Regions from separate parts of the Megasphaera sp. ASD88 genome, predicted to be linked through region 1. Evidence: riboswitches for the same ligand, from Rfam matches in the RefSeq annotation. Region 1 holds a riboswitch; each other region holds the start of a gene.

Region 1 (2,960 bases):
ATCGAAGAGACCAAGCAGGCGTATCAATAGAAATTTGTATGCAGTAAAGAGGAGAGATGTTCTTATGTTGATCAAACCGACGTTGGAATCGTTAATGAAAAAAGTAGACAGCAAATACACTTTAGTCACGCTGGCGGCAAAACGGGCCCGCGAATTGACGGACGGCGACGAACCGCTCGTAGATGTAGAAACGACGCGCGTCGTTTCCATCGCGATGGAAGAAATCGACCAGGGCAAGATTACCTATGAAAAGCCTCAGGGCGGCATTAAATAATTGCGGAGGACATCATCGCCATGTTATTAGAAAACAAGAAAATCGTCTTGGGTATCAGCGGCGGCATTGCCGCGTTTAAGGCCGCCGAAATTGCCAGCATGCTGCGCAAGCGCGGCGCCGAAGTCAAGTGCATTATGACCGATCACGCGACGGAATTTATTACGCCGCTGACGATGCGGGAAATTTCCGGCAATCCCGTCGCCGTATCCATGTTCGGCGATATTCCCGAATTTAACGTCGAGCACATCGCCCTGGCCCAGTGGGCCGACGTGTTCGTCATCGCTCCGGCTACGGCCAACATCATCGGAAAAATTGCCGGCGGCATTGCCGACGATATGCTGACGACGACGGTCATGGCTACGACGGCTCCCGTCGTCATCGCCCCGGCTATGAACAGCAACATGTACACGAATCCCATCGTGCAGAAAAATATCGCCGCTCTCAGAGAGTACGGCTATGAAATCATCGAGCCTGCTACAGGTCATTTGGCCTGCGGCGTTACCGGCGTCGGCCGCCTGCCAGAACCGGAAGATATTGTCGACTACATTGAATTTGCAGCCTGCCGGACGGACCTGCTGAAAGGGAAGAAGGTCATCGTTACGGCCGGCGGCACGCGTGAGCCTATTGATCCGGTCCGCTTTATCGGCAACCATTCCAGCGGCCGCATGGGCTTTGCTATCGCTAAAGCTGCAGCCTTTGCCGGCGCAGACGTCACCTTGGTCGCCGGCAGCAACGACCATTTGAAGACGCCGGCCGGCGTAGCGCGCCGCGTCGACGTAGGCAGCACCAACGACATGAAGGCCGCCGTCGATTCGTATTACGACGACTGCGATCTGGTCATCAAGTCGGCTGCCGTCGCCGATTACCGTTCGGCTCATCCGGCGGCGAATAAGATCAAGAAATCCGACGAAACGCTGACCTTGACGATGGCTAAAAACCCGGACATCCTGTACGGCTTGGGGCAACGCAAGGCCCATCAGGTGCTCATCGGCTTTGCCGCCGAAACGACGAACCTCATCGAGTACGGCACGGCTAAGTTAAAGAAGAAGAACCTCGACATGCTCGTCGCCAACGACGTCAGCGCCGAAGGGGCCGGCTTCCAGGGCACGACGAATATCGCCACCTTCCTGTTCCCCGACGGATCGATGGAAAAACTGGAGAAAATGGACAAGGAAGACCTGGCAACGGTCATCGTAGAACGGGCCGCGGCGATTTTAGCCAAAAAAAATCAGTAATGGAGGCCATGATTTTTCGAATAGGTCTTGCATAATTCCTCTTGTTAGTATACAATAGGTCAAGTGAATAAAATATTTAACCATCAAGAGCTGTGGAGGGATTGGCCCGATGATGCAGCAGCAACCTTCAGTGAATGAAAGGTGCTAAATCCAACAGTGTAGCGTACTGAAAGATGGGCTGATACATACCCCTCTTTTCAGAGGGGATTTTTTTTGAACGCATAAGGAGGATATAATGGCAAAGAATCGTGAATTTTTTACGTCTGAATCCGTAACTGAAGGCCATCCCGACAAAATGGCCGACCAAATCTCTGACGGCATTTTGGATGCAATTTTGGAAAAAGATAAAAACGCCCGCGTCGCCTGCGAAACCCTCGTAACGACAGGCATGGTACACGTCGTAGGCGAAATCTCTACGACGTGCTACGTAGATATTCCGCACATCGTACGCGAAACGGTTCGCAATATCGGTTATACCCGCGCAAAATACGGCTTTGACTGCGATACGTGCGGCGTCCTCGTTTCCCTGGACGAACAGTCCCCGGACATCGCCATGGGCGTTGACGAAGCGCAGGAAAAGAAATCCGGCACGACGGATAAATTCGACTCGATCGGCGCCGGCGACCAGGGCATGATGTTCGGCTACGCGACGAACGAAACGGACGACTACATGCCGCTGCCGATTTCTCTGGCTCACCGCCTGTCCCGCCGTCTGGCCAAGGTCCGCAAGGACGGCACGCTGCCGTACCTCCGTCCGGACGGAAAGACGCAGGTAACGGTCGAATACGAAGACGGCAAGCCCGTCCGCATCGACACCATCGTCATTTCGGCTCAGCACAGCCCGGAAGTTACGCGCGAACAGATTGAAAAAGATTTGCTCGAATACGTCATCAAGCCGGAACTTCCCGAAGGGTTGTTCGACGACCAGACGAAGCTGTTCATCAACCCGACAGGCCGCTTCGTCATCGGCGGTCCTCAGGGTGACTCCGGCCTTACGGGCCGCAAGATCATCGTCGACACCTACGGCGGCATGGCTCGTCACGGCGGCGGCGCTTTCTCCGGCAAGGACCCCACAAAGGTAGACCGCTCGGCAGCTTATGCAGCCCGCTATGTGGCGAAGAACATCGTAGCCGCAGGCTTGGCGGATAAATGCGAAATCCAGCTGGCCTATGCCATCGGCGTAGCCCATCCCGTTTCTATCCACGTAGAAACCTTCGGCACGGGCAAAGTCGAAAACGAAAAGATTGTCGAATTGATCCGCAAACACTTCGACCTCCGTCCGGCCGGCATCATCGAAATGCTCGACTTGCAGCGCCCGATTTACAAACAGACGGCCGCTTACGGTCATTTCGGCCGCAACGATCTGAACCTGCCTTGGGAACAGCTTGATAAAGCCGACGTTCTCCGTCAGGAAGCCGGCTTATAAGACTGGACCATCTCAGAGGAATCAT
Region 2 (2,960 bases), on a different contig from region 1:
CCGGCGATTTCGCACCGTTCGAGGAAGCGGTAGAAGGTGGCGTTGTCAAAGAAGAGCTGGGAAATGAGCTCGCTGGCGCCGGCGTCGACCTTCGTCTTCAAGTTGCGGATGTCGGCGGCCATCGTCTGGGCTTCCGTATGGCCTTCAGGATAGCAGGCGCCGATGACGTTGAATTCCGGGGCGTTCCGCTTGATGAAGGCTACGAGATCGCTGGCATGTTCGAAGACATGGGCTCGTTCGCGGCCCGGCGTTTCGTCGCCCCGCAGGGCCAGGATATTTTCGATGCCCGCCTTTTTCAGCTCGTCCAACGTGCGCAGGGCGTCATCTTCGGTCAGGTAGATACAGGGCATATGAGCCGCCGTTTCGCAGCCGTAGGTGTGCTTGATAGCCGAGGCCACTTCGACGGTGCGGTTGCCGCCGCTGCCGCTTCCGCTGGCGCCGCAGGTGACACTGATGAAATCGGGATAAAGCTGGCTCAGCTCGTCTAAAGCGGCGTAAATCGTCTCGATGGGCGTATCCGGCTTGGGCGGGAAGACTTCAAAGGAAAAGACTGTTTTTTTGGCAAATAATTCATTTGTGCGCATATATATTGCTCCTTGCTGCATAGCTGACAGGGGGTAAGCACGAGTACAGCCGCGTGTTTTTGTTTATATTATATCATGAAGTATGGCCGTATGTATAACAAAAGGGCCTGGAACGAGGCCCTTTTGCATGAATATATATGTGTGTTGTATTAGAAGCTGGGCAGAATGGCTCCCTGGTATTTGTCTTCGATGAATTTCTTCACTTCCGGAGACTGGAGGGCTTTGACGAGAGCCTGGATTTCCGGGCGGTTTTCGTCGCCTTCGTGGATGGCTAAGATGTTAGCGTACGGCGAGTCTTTATCTTCGAGGAAAATCGCGTCCTTCAGCGGATTGAGGCCGGCTTCCATGGCGAAGTTCGTGTTGATGACGGCGATGTCTACGTCGTCAATGGAGCGGGGAATCTGGGCGGCTTCCAATTCGACGAACTGGAGGTTTTTGTCGTTTTTCACGATGTCCTGTACCGTAGAGGTGATGCTGCCGTTATCCTTCAGGGAAATCAGGCCGGCCTTCTGCAGGATGAGCAAGGCCCGGCCGCCGTTGGTCGGGTCGTTGGGGATGGCGACCTTCGCGCCGTTTGCCAATTCGTCCAGTTTGGCGACTTTATGGGAGTAAATGCCCATCGGTTCGATGTGGACCTTGCAGATGGCCTTGAGCTGCGTGCCGTGTTCTTTATTGAACGTTTCCATGTAGGGGCCGTGCTGGAAGAAGTTGGCGTCCAGCTCCTTGTCGTTCAGGGCCAGATTCGGCTTGACGTAATCTGTAAATTCGATGATCTTCAAATCGATGCCGTCCTTGGCTAAGAGGGGCTTGATTTCGTTTAAGATTTCCGCGTGGGGAACGGGCGTCGCGCCGACGGTCAGGACCTTATTCTGCGTCGACTCTTTGCCGCCTGCCGGGGCGTCGCTGCCGCAGCCGGCGGCCAATACGGCCAGCGCGCAGAGAGCCGCAGCGGCCAGGACGGTAAGTTTTTTGAAATGCTTCATAAATGATTCCTCCTAAATATAAAATGATATGGCGTAAGACCGTTTAGCCTTTTATCCCATGAAAAAAGCCCCTTTCCCAAGAGAAAGAGGTAGCGTCGCAGGGTCTTTATCTCTCGGAAATCAATCCGCAGGAATTAGCACCGTCGTTATCGGTTGCCGGGCTTCATTGGGCCAGTCCCTCCGCCGCTCTGGATAAAAGGATGTAAAATTGTCTTGAACATAGTGTATCATGAATCTCAGATTTGTCAAATTGCTATATTTGCATAGCCTGCCGGCCTGATATGACGAGAACGAAAGTAACGGGCAGAACGGCAAAAATGTGATATAATCAAAGGACGAGATATTGCATTAGGAGGTAATACGAAATGGAATCGATTCAAGACGTAGTAAAAAAATACCAGCAAGGCGGTAATAACTGTTCCGAAACGGTATTAAAGGCCTGCAATGAATATTACGGCCTCAACCTGTCGGACGACGTGTTCCGCATGGTATCGGTCATGGGCGGCGGCGTCGGCGGCTCGGGCTGTCTCTGCGGCGCCCTGAACGGCGCCTGCCATATCCTGGGCCTTCTCGTAGGCCGCAATACGCCGGAAGAAAAGACCAAGGCGGAAATCTACGCTCCCGTAAAGGAATTTTATCAGCTGTGGATGGGTAAGTTCCACGCGTCGTGCTGCCGCGTCCTCAAGAGCCCGGCCAACGGCGGCCCCGTATCCTGTCCGGAACTCATGGTCGGTACGGCGGAGCTCCTGGCGGCCTTTATAGAAGAAAAGGGATTGCTTAAAAAATAAAGACATGGAAAAGACCTCGTACGGCGTCGTACGAGGTCTTTTTTTGCGGGTTTATTTATTCGGCAGGATGACGTCGCGGGCCCGGACGTCCTTGCTCAGGCTGTCGATGTGGTTGGCAAAAATCTTGGCCATGCGGATATTTATTTCATCTTTCATTGGCACTTGATAATGCGATGGCGTAAGGGTGTTCCAGGCTGAAGACGGATTGCCGTCAACGTGGATGACATCGTTTTCATCGGGTTCAATGAGAACGTATGTGGGAATTTGATGCATGTCGTTTTGCCAGATGCCTAGTTTTACGTCAGGGCTATCTTTCGTGTCATTCTGCCGGGCCATGATAAAGGTAAGGGGGTAATAGCTCTTTTTACCGTTCGAGAACTGGGTGTACTGTGTGCGGAAATAGATGAGCGACTGTTTGAATGGCACAACGGCAATGGAATCACTGGCTTTGTCGGCAATGACGAAACAAGGGCCGGCTGTCGTCTGGAACAATGCTAGGTAGCCGTCGTCATCTTCTTCGGAAACAGCCACGACTTCACCATGGAGAGTATGGTCTTTTGCCATTGCCTTGGCGGTGTCTAGGCTGTTGGGGGACGGAAGCGTTT
Region 3 (2,960 bases), on a different contig from region 1:
TGAGCCGCCCCGAAACTACGATGCCTACGCCGAAGGGCCCCAGCGTCCTAAGGCGAAAGGGCCTACAAAACGGACAGCCGATGAAGACGAGCTGCAGTGGAATGACAAGGCGGCCATCCCCCAGGCGGCAAAGGCCATTGCCAGCCCCTTTTTAGACATATTCGGGGCCTTGTTCAATATCGTCAGCACCATACTATTCTTCGCTTTCGCCTTGGCGCTCCTCGCCTCCATCGCCGTATACAGCCTGCCGCCGTATATCTTCTCGGATTTGCTGCCCCTGCCGACGCTGTCCGTCTCGACGATGGCCTTCGCCGTCCTGGCCTTGCTGTTCGCGGCCCTGACTGCGTCGTACGCCAGCCAGGCCTGCCACCGCACGGCCCGCAATGCCAGAAACCCCCAAAGGAGGGACGGATAATGGGAAAAGTCGTCATATGCCTCGTCCTGACGCTGGTCTTTTCCTTTCTCAGCGTTCAGTCGTTTCTGAGCAACGACTACGCCCGCCTCCAGCGTTGGCTTGCCTATTATCAGGAATACAAGGCCTTCGAAGAAGCGGTCAAGCGGGGAAACGCCTCGAAGGCCGAGCTCTTCGAACGGCTGAAAACGATGTATCCCGGCCAAGTCAGCGAGCTGGAAACCCATCTCAAGGAAAAGTACGGCGACCTGACCGACACGGCAAAGGATACGCATAGCACCTTGTCCGACACGCTGAACGACACGCTCGAAACGTTCTCCTCATCCCACGCCGACATCGACGCCCTAAAAAAGGAAGCCGAAAGCAGGCTTTCCTCTAAGGCCGAAGACGCCGAACAGGCCATTTCAGAGCCGAAGCGTTCTGCTTCCCGTGACAGTAGTAAAGACACGGAATCGAAACACACTGACGATGCCAAAGAGCCGCGGCGCTCTGAGTCGGACACAGTGAAAGAATAATTTTTTCATATTTTATTAAAAAATAATTATTATCCATTGATTTTATTTTGCAAATAGAGTATAATGTACTCAGAGGTCAGGAAAGAGACCTGACAAGAGGCAGCACAGGCTGCGAGTTTACGTATGAAATTATGGAGGTATCGATATGGAATTAAAAGGAAGCAAAACTGAAAAAAACTTAATGGCAGCATTTGCCGGCGAATCCCAAGCAAGAAATAAATACACCTATTATGCAAGCGTAGCGAAAAAAGCCGGCTACGAACAGATCAAAGCCTTCTTTGAAGAAACAGCCAACAACGAAAAAGAACACGCTAAAATCTGGTTCAAACTGCTCAACGACGGCATGCCGAACGACATCGACGCGCTGAAAGACGCAGCCGCCGGCGAACATTACGAATGGACGGAAATGTACCCGACCTTCGCCAAAGAAGCCAGAGAAGAAGGCTTCGAACACATCGCCTACCTGTTTGAAAAAGTAGCGGAAATCGAAAAACACCATGAAGAACGCTACCTGGCCCTCCTGGCCAACATCGAAAACGGCACGGTCTTCAAGAAACCGGCGACGAAAACATGGGTATGCCGCAACTGCGGATTCATCGTCGAAGGCGAAGAAGCTCCGGAAGTATGCCCGGTCTGCGCTCATCCGCAAGCTTTCTTTGAATTGAAAAACGATAACTACTAAACCACCATATATAACGAGACACCATCACACATCCGAAAGCGGAGGCAGGAATCCTGCCTCCGTCTTTTGTCGTCGGAAAATTTTTGCCGCCAAAATATTGACATTCGGCACAAGAGATGGTATGATTCTTATCAACAATCATATATTGATTTCATCAAGAGCAGCCGAGGGAATGGCCCTATGACGCTGCGGCAACCCCCAAATGGGATAGGTGCCAAGTCCAGCGGATACATCCGACAGATGAACACATACGTAACCAAAGCCGTCATCTGTCGACGGCTTTTCTTTTTACCCGTATCGTCGCCGGCCCATCCTATGGCAGGCCGTCCTGCCTCTTGCCATGTGATTGATTCAGTATCAGAAAGGATGAACAACCCATGAACTCTTCTATCAAAAAACTCCTTGCTGCGGCCCTCATCGCCGCGACCTGCGTATTTGCCGCCGGCTGCGGCAGCTCCGACAGCGGCTCGGCCGACAAAAAGGAAATCGCCATCGGCGTAACGGCCGGCCCCCATGCGGAAGTCATGGAACAAGTAGCTAAAGAAGCAGAAAAACAAGGCCTGACCATCAAGGTCGTCGAATTCAACGATTTTGTACAGCCCAACAAAGCCTTGGCCGAAGGCGATTTGGATATGAACTCCATGCAGCATCAGCCCTACCTCGACAACGTCGTCAAAAACCAGGGCATGAAGCTGACCTCTATCGGCAAGACCATTATCCTGCCCATGGCCGTATATTCCCACAAATATAAAAACATCAGCGAAGTCGCCGACGGCGCTAAGGTTACCATTCCGAACGACCCGACCAACGGCGGCCGCGCCCTCCTGCTCCTGCAGCAAGTCGGCCTCATCACCCTTAAAAACGGCACCTCCGTCGACGCCTCCGTACCGGATGTCGTAAACAATCCGAAGCACCTCGAATTCATCGAGCTCGACGCCGCCCAGATTCCCCGTTCCCTCGACGATACGGACTTGGCCTGCGTCAACACGAACTACGCCATCCCGGCCGGCTTAAACCCGCAGAAGGATTCCCTCCTCGTAGAAGACAAGGATTCGCCGTACGCTAACGTCATGGTCGTCCGCGAAGATGAAGCCAATAACGAAACGTATAAAAAAGTCCTGGCTATCTACCAGTCTGAACCGATTAAAAAATTCATCAACGAACACTTCCAAGGCACGATTCTCCCGGCATTCTAAGAGAAACGGACATCGAGCCACCACGGCATGGCCCCTCGCGGCTATGCCGTTTTTAGTTATACGCTTATACGCTGCAGGAAATAATATAGTATAATGAAATAGTAAAAGGAAACTACGCGTTAAGGAGATGACAGCTGATGAAACACATCGTAATC
Region 4 (2,960 bases), on a different contig from region 1:
GATCGTCGCGACGGCGACCATGAAAACAGTTTCCTGAATGCCTTGGAGCATTAAATTAATGATTTCTTGGGACATATCCTAAAACCTCGCTTCCAATAGGTAATTCTTTGATATATTCAAATGCTTTTGCCTGTTGTTCCATAGAACCCATAATGACGACGATGAGATAGCCGAAAGGTTCGTCCTGAATGTAGTCGATATTGCCGTAGAGCACGCTGACGTAGGTGTGGAAGCGTTGTACGACCGATGCGACGACGGGTTCGTTCGTAGCCGCTCCCTTGAAGCGCAGGCGGACGAGCATATCGTAGCCCGGCGCAGGCTGATCCGTAATGCCCATCTTGGCGATGCCTGCGGGCAGTTCCATGTTGATGACCGATTTGACGAAGTCCTTCATCGTCTGGGACTGGGGATTGGTAAAGACGTCGACGACGCGGCCTGCTTCCTTGATGACGCCGCCCTCAATGACGGCAACGCGGTTGCAGATTTCCTTGATGACTGCCATTTCGTGGGTGATGATGACAATGGTAATGCCCAGGCGCTGGTTAATGTCCTTGAGCAGCTCGAGGATGGATTTCGTCGTCTGCGGATCCAGGGCCGACGTGGCTTCGTCGCACAGGAGGATGTTCGGGTCGCTGGCCAGAGCCCGGGCGATGCCGACGCGCTGCTTCTGGCCGCCCGACAGCTGGGCCGGGTAGTTGAACTGCCGGTCCGTCAGGCCGACTAATTCCAAAAGGTCGGCGACTTTTTTCTGGATGGCTTCCTTCGACGCGCCGATGAGCTCCAGCGGGAAGGCGATGTTGTCGAAGACCGTCCGCGACGAAAGCAGGTTGAAATGCTGGAATATCATGCCGATGTGCTTGCGTTCCGCCCGCAGCTGGGCGTCGGTCATGTTGGTCAGGTTCTTTTCGTCGATGATGACGTTGCCACTCGTCGGCCGTTCGAGCATGTTGATGCAGCGGACGAGGGTCGATTTGCCGGCGCCGCTCTTACCGATAATGCCGAAGATTTCGCCGTCTTCAATGGTCAGGTTGACGCCTTTGAGGGCGTGGACCTGGGCCTTGCCGTCGTAGGTTTTGGTAATGTTTTCCAGTTTTATCACAATATCAACTCCTTGATTCAGTACGAGTTCAACCCGGTGGCAGTACAACTAAAAAAAGCCGTCAACAGATGACGGCTCGGTACTTCGTGTATGTTGCTTCATCTGCCGGAATACTCCGTTGGAATTGGCACCTTCCCTGACGGGGGTTGCCGCAGCGTCATGGGGCCAGTCCCTCAGCTGCTCTGGATGAACTTGTATATTTGGTTGTTGCTTAACATATTATCACTAAGGAACGGGTGTTGTCAAATGCAAGAGGTATCTCGCCGTGTAAAATAATAAGAAAACAAAAGAAATAGGCGCGGCCTGTGGCCTGGGATTTTCGTAAAATTGCAGAATATACACAGGAAAATCGGAATATTTTTCTAAAAATATAGTTGCATTTTAAATGTATTAAGCCCATCAATCGGATGCCTGCTGCAGAAAAGACAAGGGCACGGAGGTTTTATGAAGAATTTTTCCTTCGTTTAATTTTTGTTTATCTTTTCCGCATACACTGCATAGTAATGAATATATTTGCGAACGCATCAAGATATCTGCGGCGGCGTGGTATAATAAAAGACAAGGCGCGTCATGCGGCAGGAAAGCGGGGAGAAGGACAGATGAACCTGAGAGATATACCTATTGGAAAACGATTGCTGTTGTCTAACTTTGTCATGATAGCCATTCCCGTGGCCTTTACTCTCGTCGTCAGCATCGCTATTTTTTTAGGCCTCCACTTCGGCAACATCAACAGGGCGGCGGCCATTTCCTTTCTCTGGCCGGAGAGCAATGGCCCGACCTTATCGGTGCAGTTTGAGCTGAGCCGCCTCTGTGTCCGCGCCGACTGGTATACCGGAGGCATGGGCCGGCTCATGCAGACGAGCGACCACTTGGAGGATCAGGGCCTTACCGTAGCGATTTCCCAGCAAGGACGAATCCTGTATGCGACGGAGTATACTGATCCCTGGGCGACGATCGGCGAGGCGTACCGGCGCAGCCCGGGCAGCGGCGCGGCCCTCAACTGGTCGGACGAAGGCATCGCCTTCCATTATACGTCGCCTGAGACGGGCGTAGCCGTAGCCGTCATCGGGCCGGTACAACTGCGCAAGCACGGCGGCATTTGGGACCTCAGCTCGAAGAATATCGTGAAGGTCGCCTTTGTCGTCTTAGCCGTATTAGCGGTCCTCGTGACGATTGCCGTAGGGCTTTTCTTAGCGCGCCTGCTGGCCCGGCAAATCGTCCGGCCCGTAGAGGAGATGCGGAACATCGCCGAAGACATCAGCCGAGGCAATCTGGACCACCCCGTCGTCGCCGACGGAAACGACGAAATCAGCCAGACCTGCCGGGCCTTTGAGACGATGCGCCGGGAACTGAAGGCATCGCGGGAAATGAGAGATGCCTACGACAAGAACCGCAAGGAGCTCATCGCCGGCATTTCCCACGACCTGGCGACGCCTCTGACCCGCATCGAAGGCTACGCCAGCGGCCTGCGCGACGGCATTGCCAATACGCCGGAAAAGCGCGGCCATTACCTGGCCATGATAATCGACACGTCGAAGATGATGACCCGCCTGGTGCGGACGCTGTTCCTCTTTTCCAAGTTTGACCTGGGACAGGTGGAATTCTGCTGGGAAAACGTAGATCTCTGTGGCTACTTGGAAGATTATACGAGCGAGCAGGCCGAACATTTCCGCAGACAAGGGCTGGATATTTCCTATACGGCGTCTGTGGATACGGCAGTCGTATCGATGGACCGGACCCATTTCCAGCGGGTCGTGGAAAATATCATCGGCAACAGCGTAAAATATAAAGACGGCGACGAAGGCCATTTGACCATATCCCTGGATGCTGCCGGAGACGACGCCGTGCGGCTGACCTTTGC

Evidence for each region. Region 1 has a riboswitch for S-adenosylmethionine ahead of metK (methionine adenosyltransferase). Riboswitches for the same ligand answer to the same signal wherever they lie in the genome.
Region 2: linked by a shared signal. The riboswitch ahead of CJ260_RS07495 (MetQ/NlpA family ABC transporter substrate-binding protein) and the one ahead of metK (methionine adenosyltransferase) in region 1 are both predicted to bind S-adenosylmethionine.
Region 3: linked by a shared signal. The riboswitch ahead of CJ260_RS04215 (MetQ/NlpA family ABC transporter substrate-binding protein) and the one ahead of metK (methionine adenosyltransferase) in region 1 are both predicted to bind S-adenosylmethionine.
Region 4: linked by a shared signal. The riboswitch ahead of CJ260_RS10615 (methionine ABC transporter ATP-binding protein) and the one ahead of metK (methionine adenosyltransferase) in region 1 are both predicted to bind S-adenosylmethionine.

The regions. Positions count from the first base shown of each region.
Region 1 is NZ_NQXW01000001.1:219,261-222,220, forward strand. It holds gene gmk (guanylate kinase) at 1-30, shown strand, start outside; gene rpoZ (DNA-directed RNA polymerase subunit omega) at 65-274, shown strand; gene coaBC (bifunctional phosphopantothenoylcysteine decarboxylase/phosphopantothenate--cysteine ligase CoaBC) at 295-1,509, shown strand; SAM riboswitch class I at 1,587-1,689, shown strand; gene metK (methionine adenosyltransferase) at 1,745-2,935, shown strand.
Region 2 is NZ_NQXW01000012.1:19,146-22,105, forward strand. It holds gene metF (methylenetetrahydrofolate reductase [NAD(P)H]) at 1-584, opposite strand, end outside; gene CJ260_RS07495 (MetQ/NlpA family ABC transporter substrate-binding protein) at 734-1,567, opposite strand; SAM riboswitch class I at 1,671-1,766, opposite strand; gene CJ260_RS07500 (C-GCAxxG-C-C family protein) at 1,933-2,355, shown strand; gene CJ260_RS07505 (hypothetical protein) at 2,407-2,960, opposite strand, start outside.
Region 3 is NZ_NQXW01000004.1:68,513-71,472, reverse strand. It holds gene CJ260_RS04230 (HAAS domain-containing protein) at 1-415, shown strand, start outside; gene CJ260_RS04225 (hypothetical protein) at 415-927, shown strand; gene rbr (rubrerythrin) at 1,073-1,609, shown strand; SAM riboswitch class I at 1,758-1,856, shown strand; gene CJ260_RS04215 (MetQ/NlpA family ABC transporter substrate-binding protein) at 1,987-2,805, shown strand; gene CJ260_RS04210 (flavodoxin family protein) at 2,943-2,960, shown strand, end outside.
Region 4 is NZ_NQXW01000025.1:844-3,803, forward strand. It holds gene CJ260_RS10610 (methionine ABC transporter permease) at 1-75, opposite strand, end outside; gene CJ260_RS10615 (methionine ABC transporter ATP-binding protein) at 56-1,099, opposite strand; SAM riboswitch class I at 1,195-1,292, opposite strand; gene CJ260_RS10620 (cell wall metabolism sensor histidine kinase WalK) at 1,699-2,960, shown strand, end outside.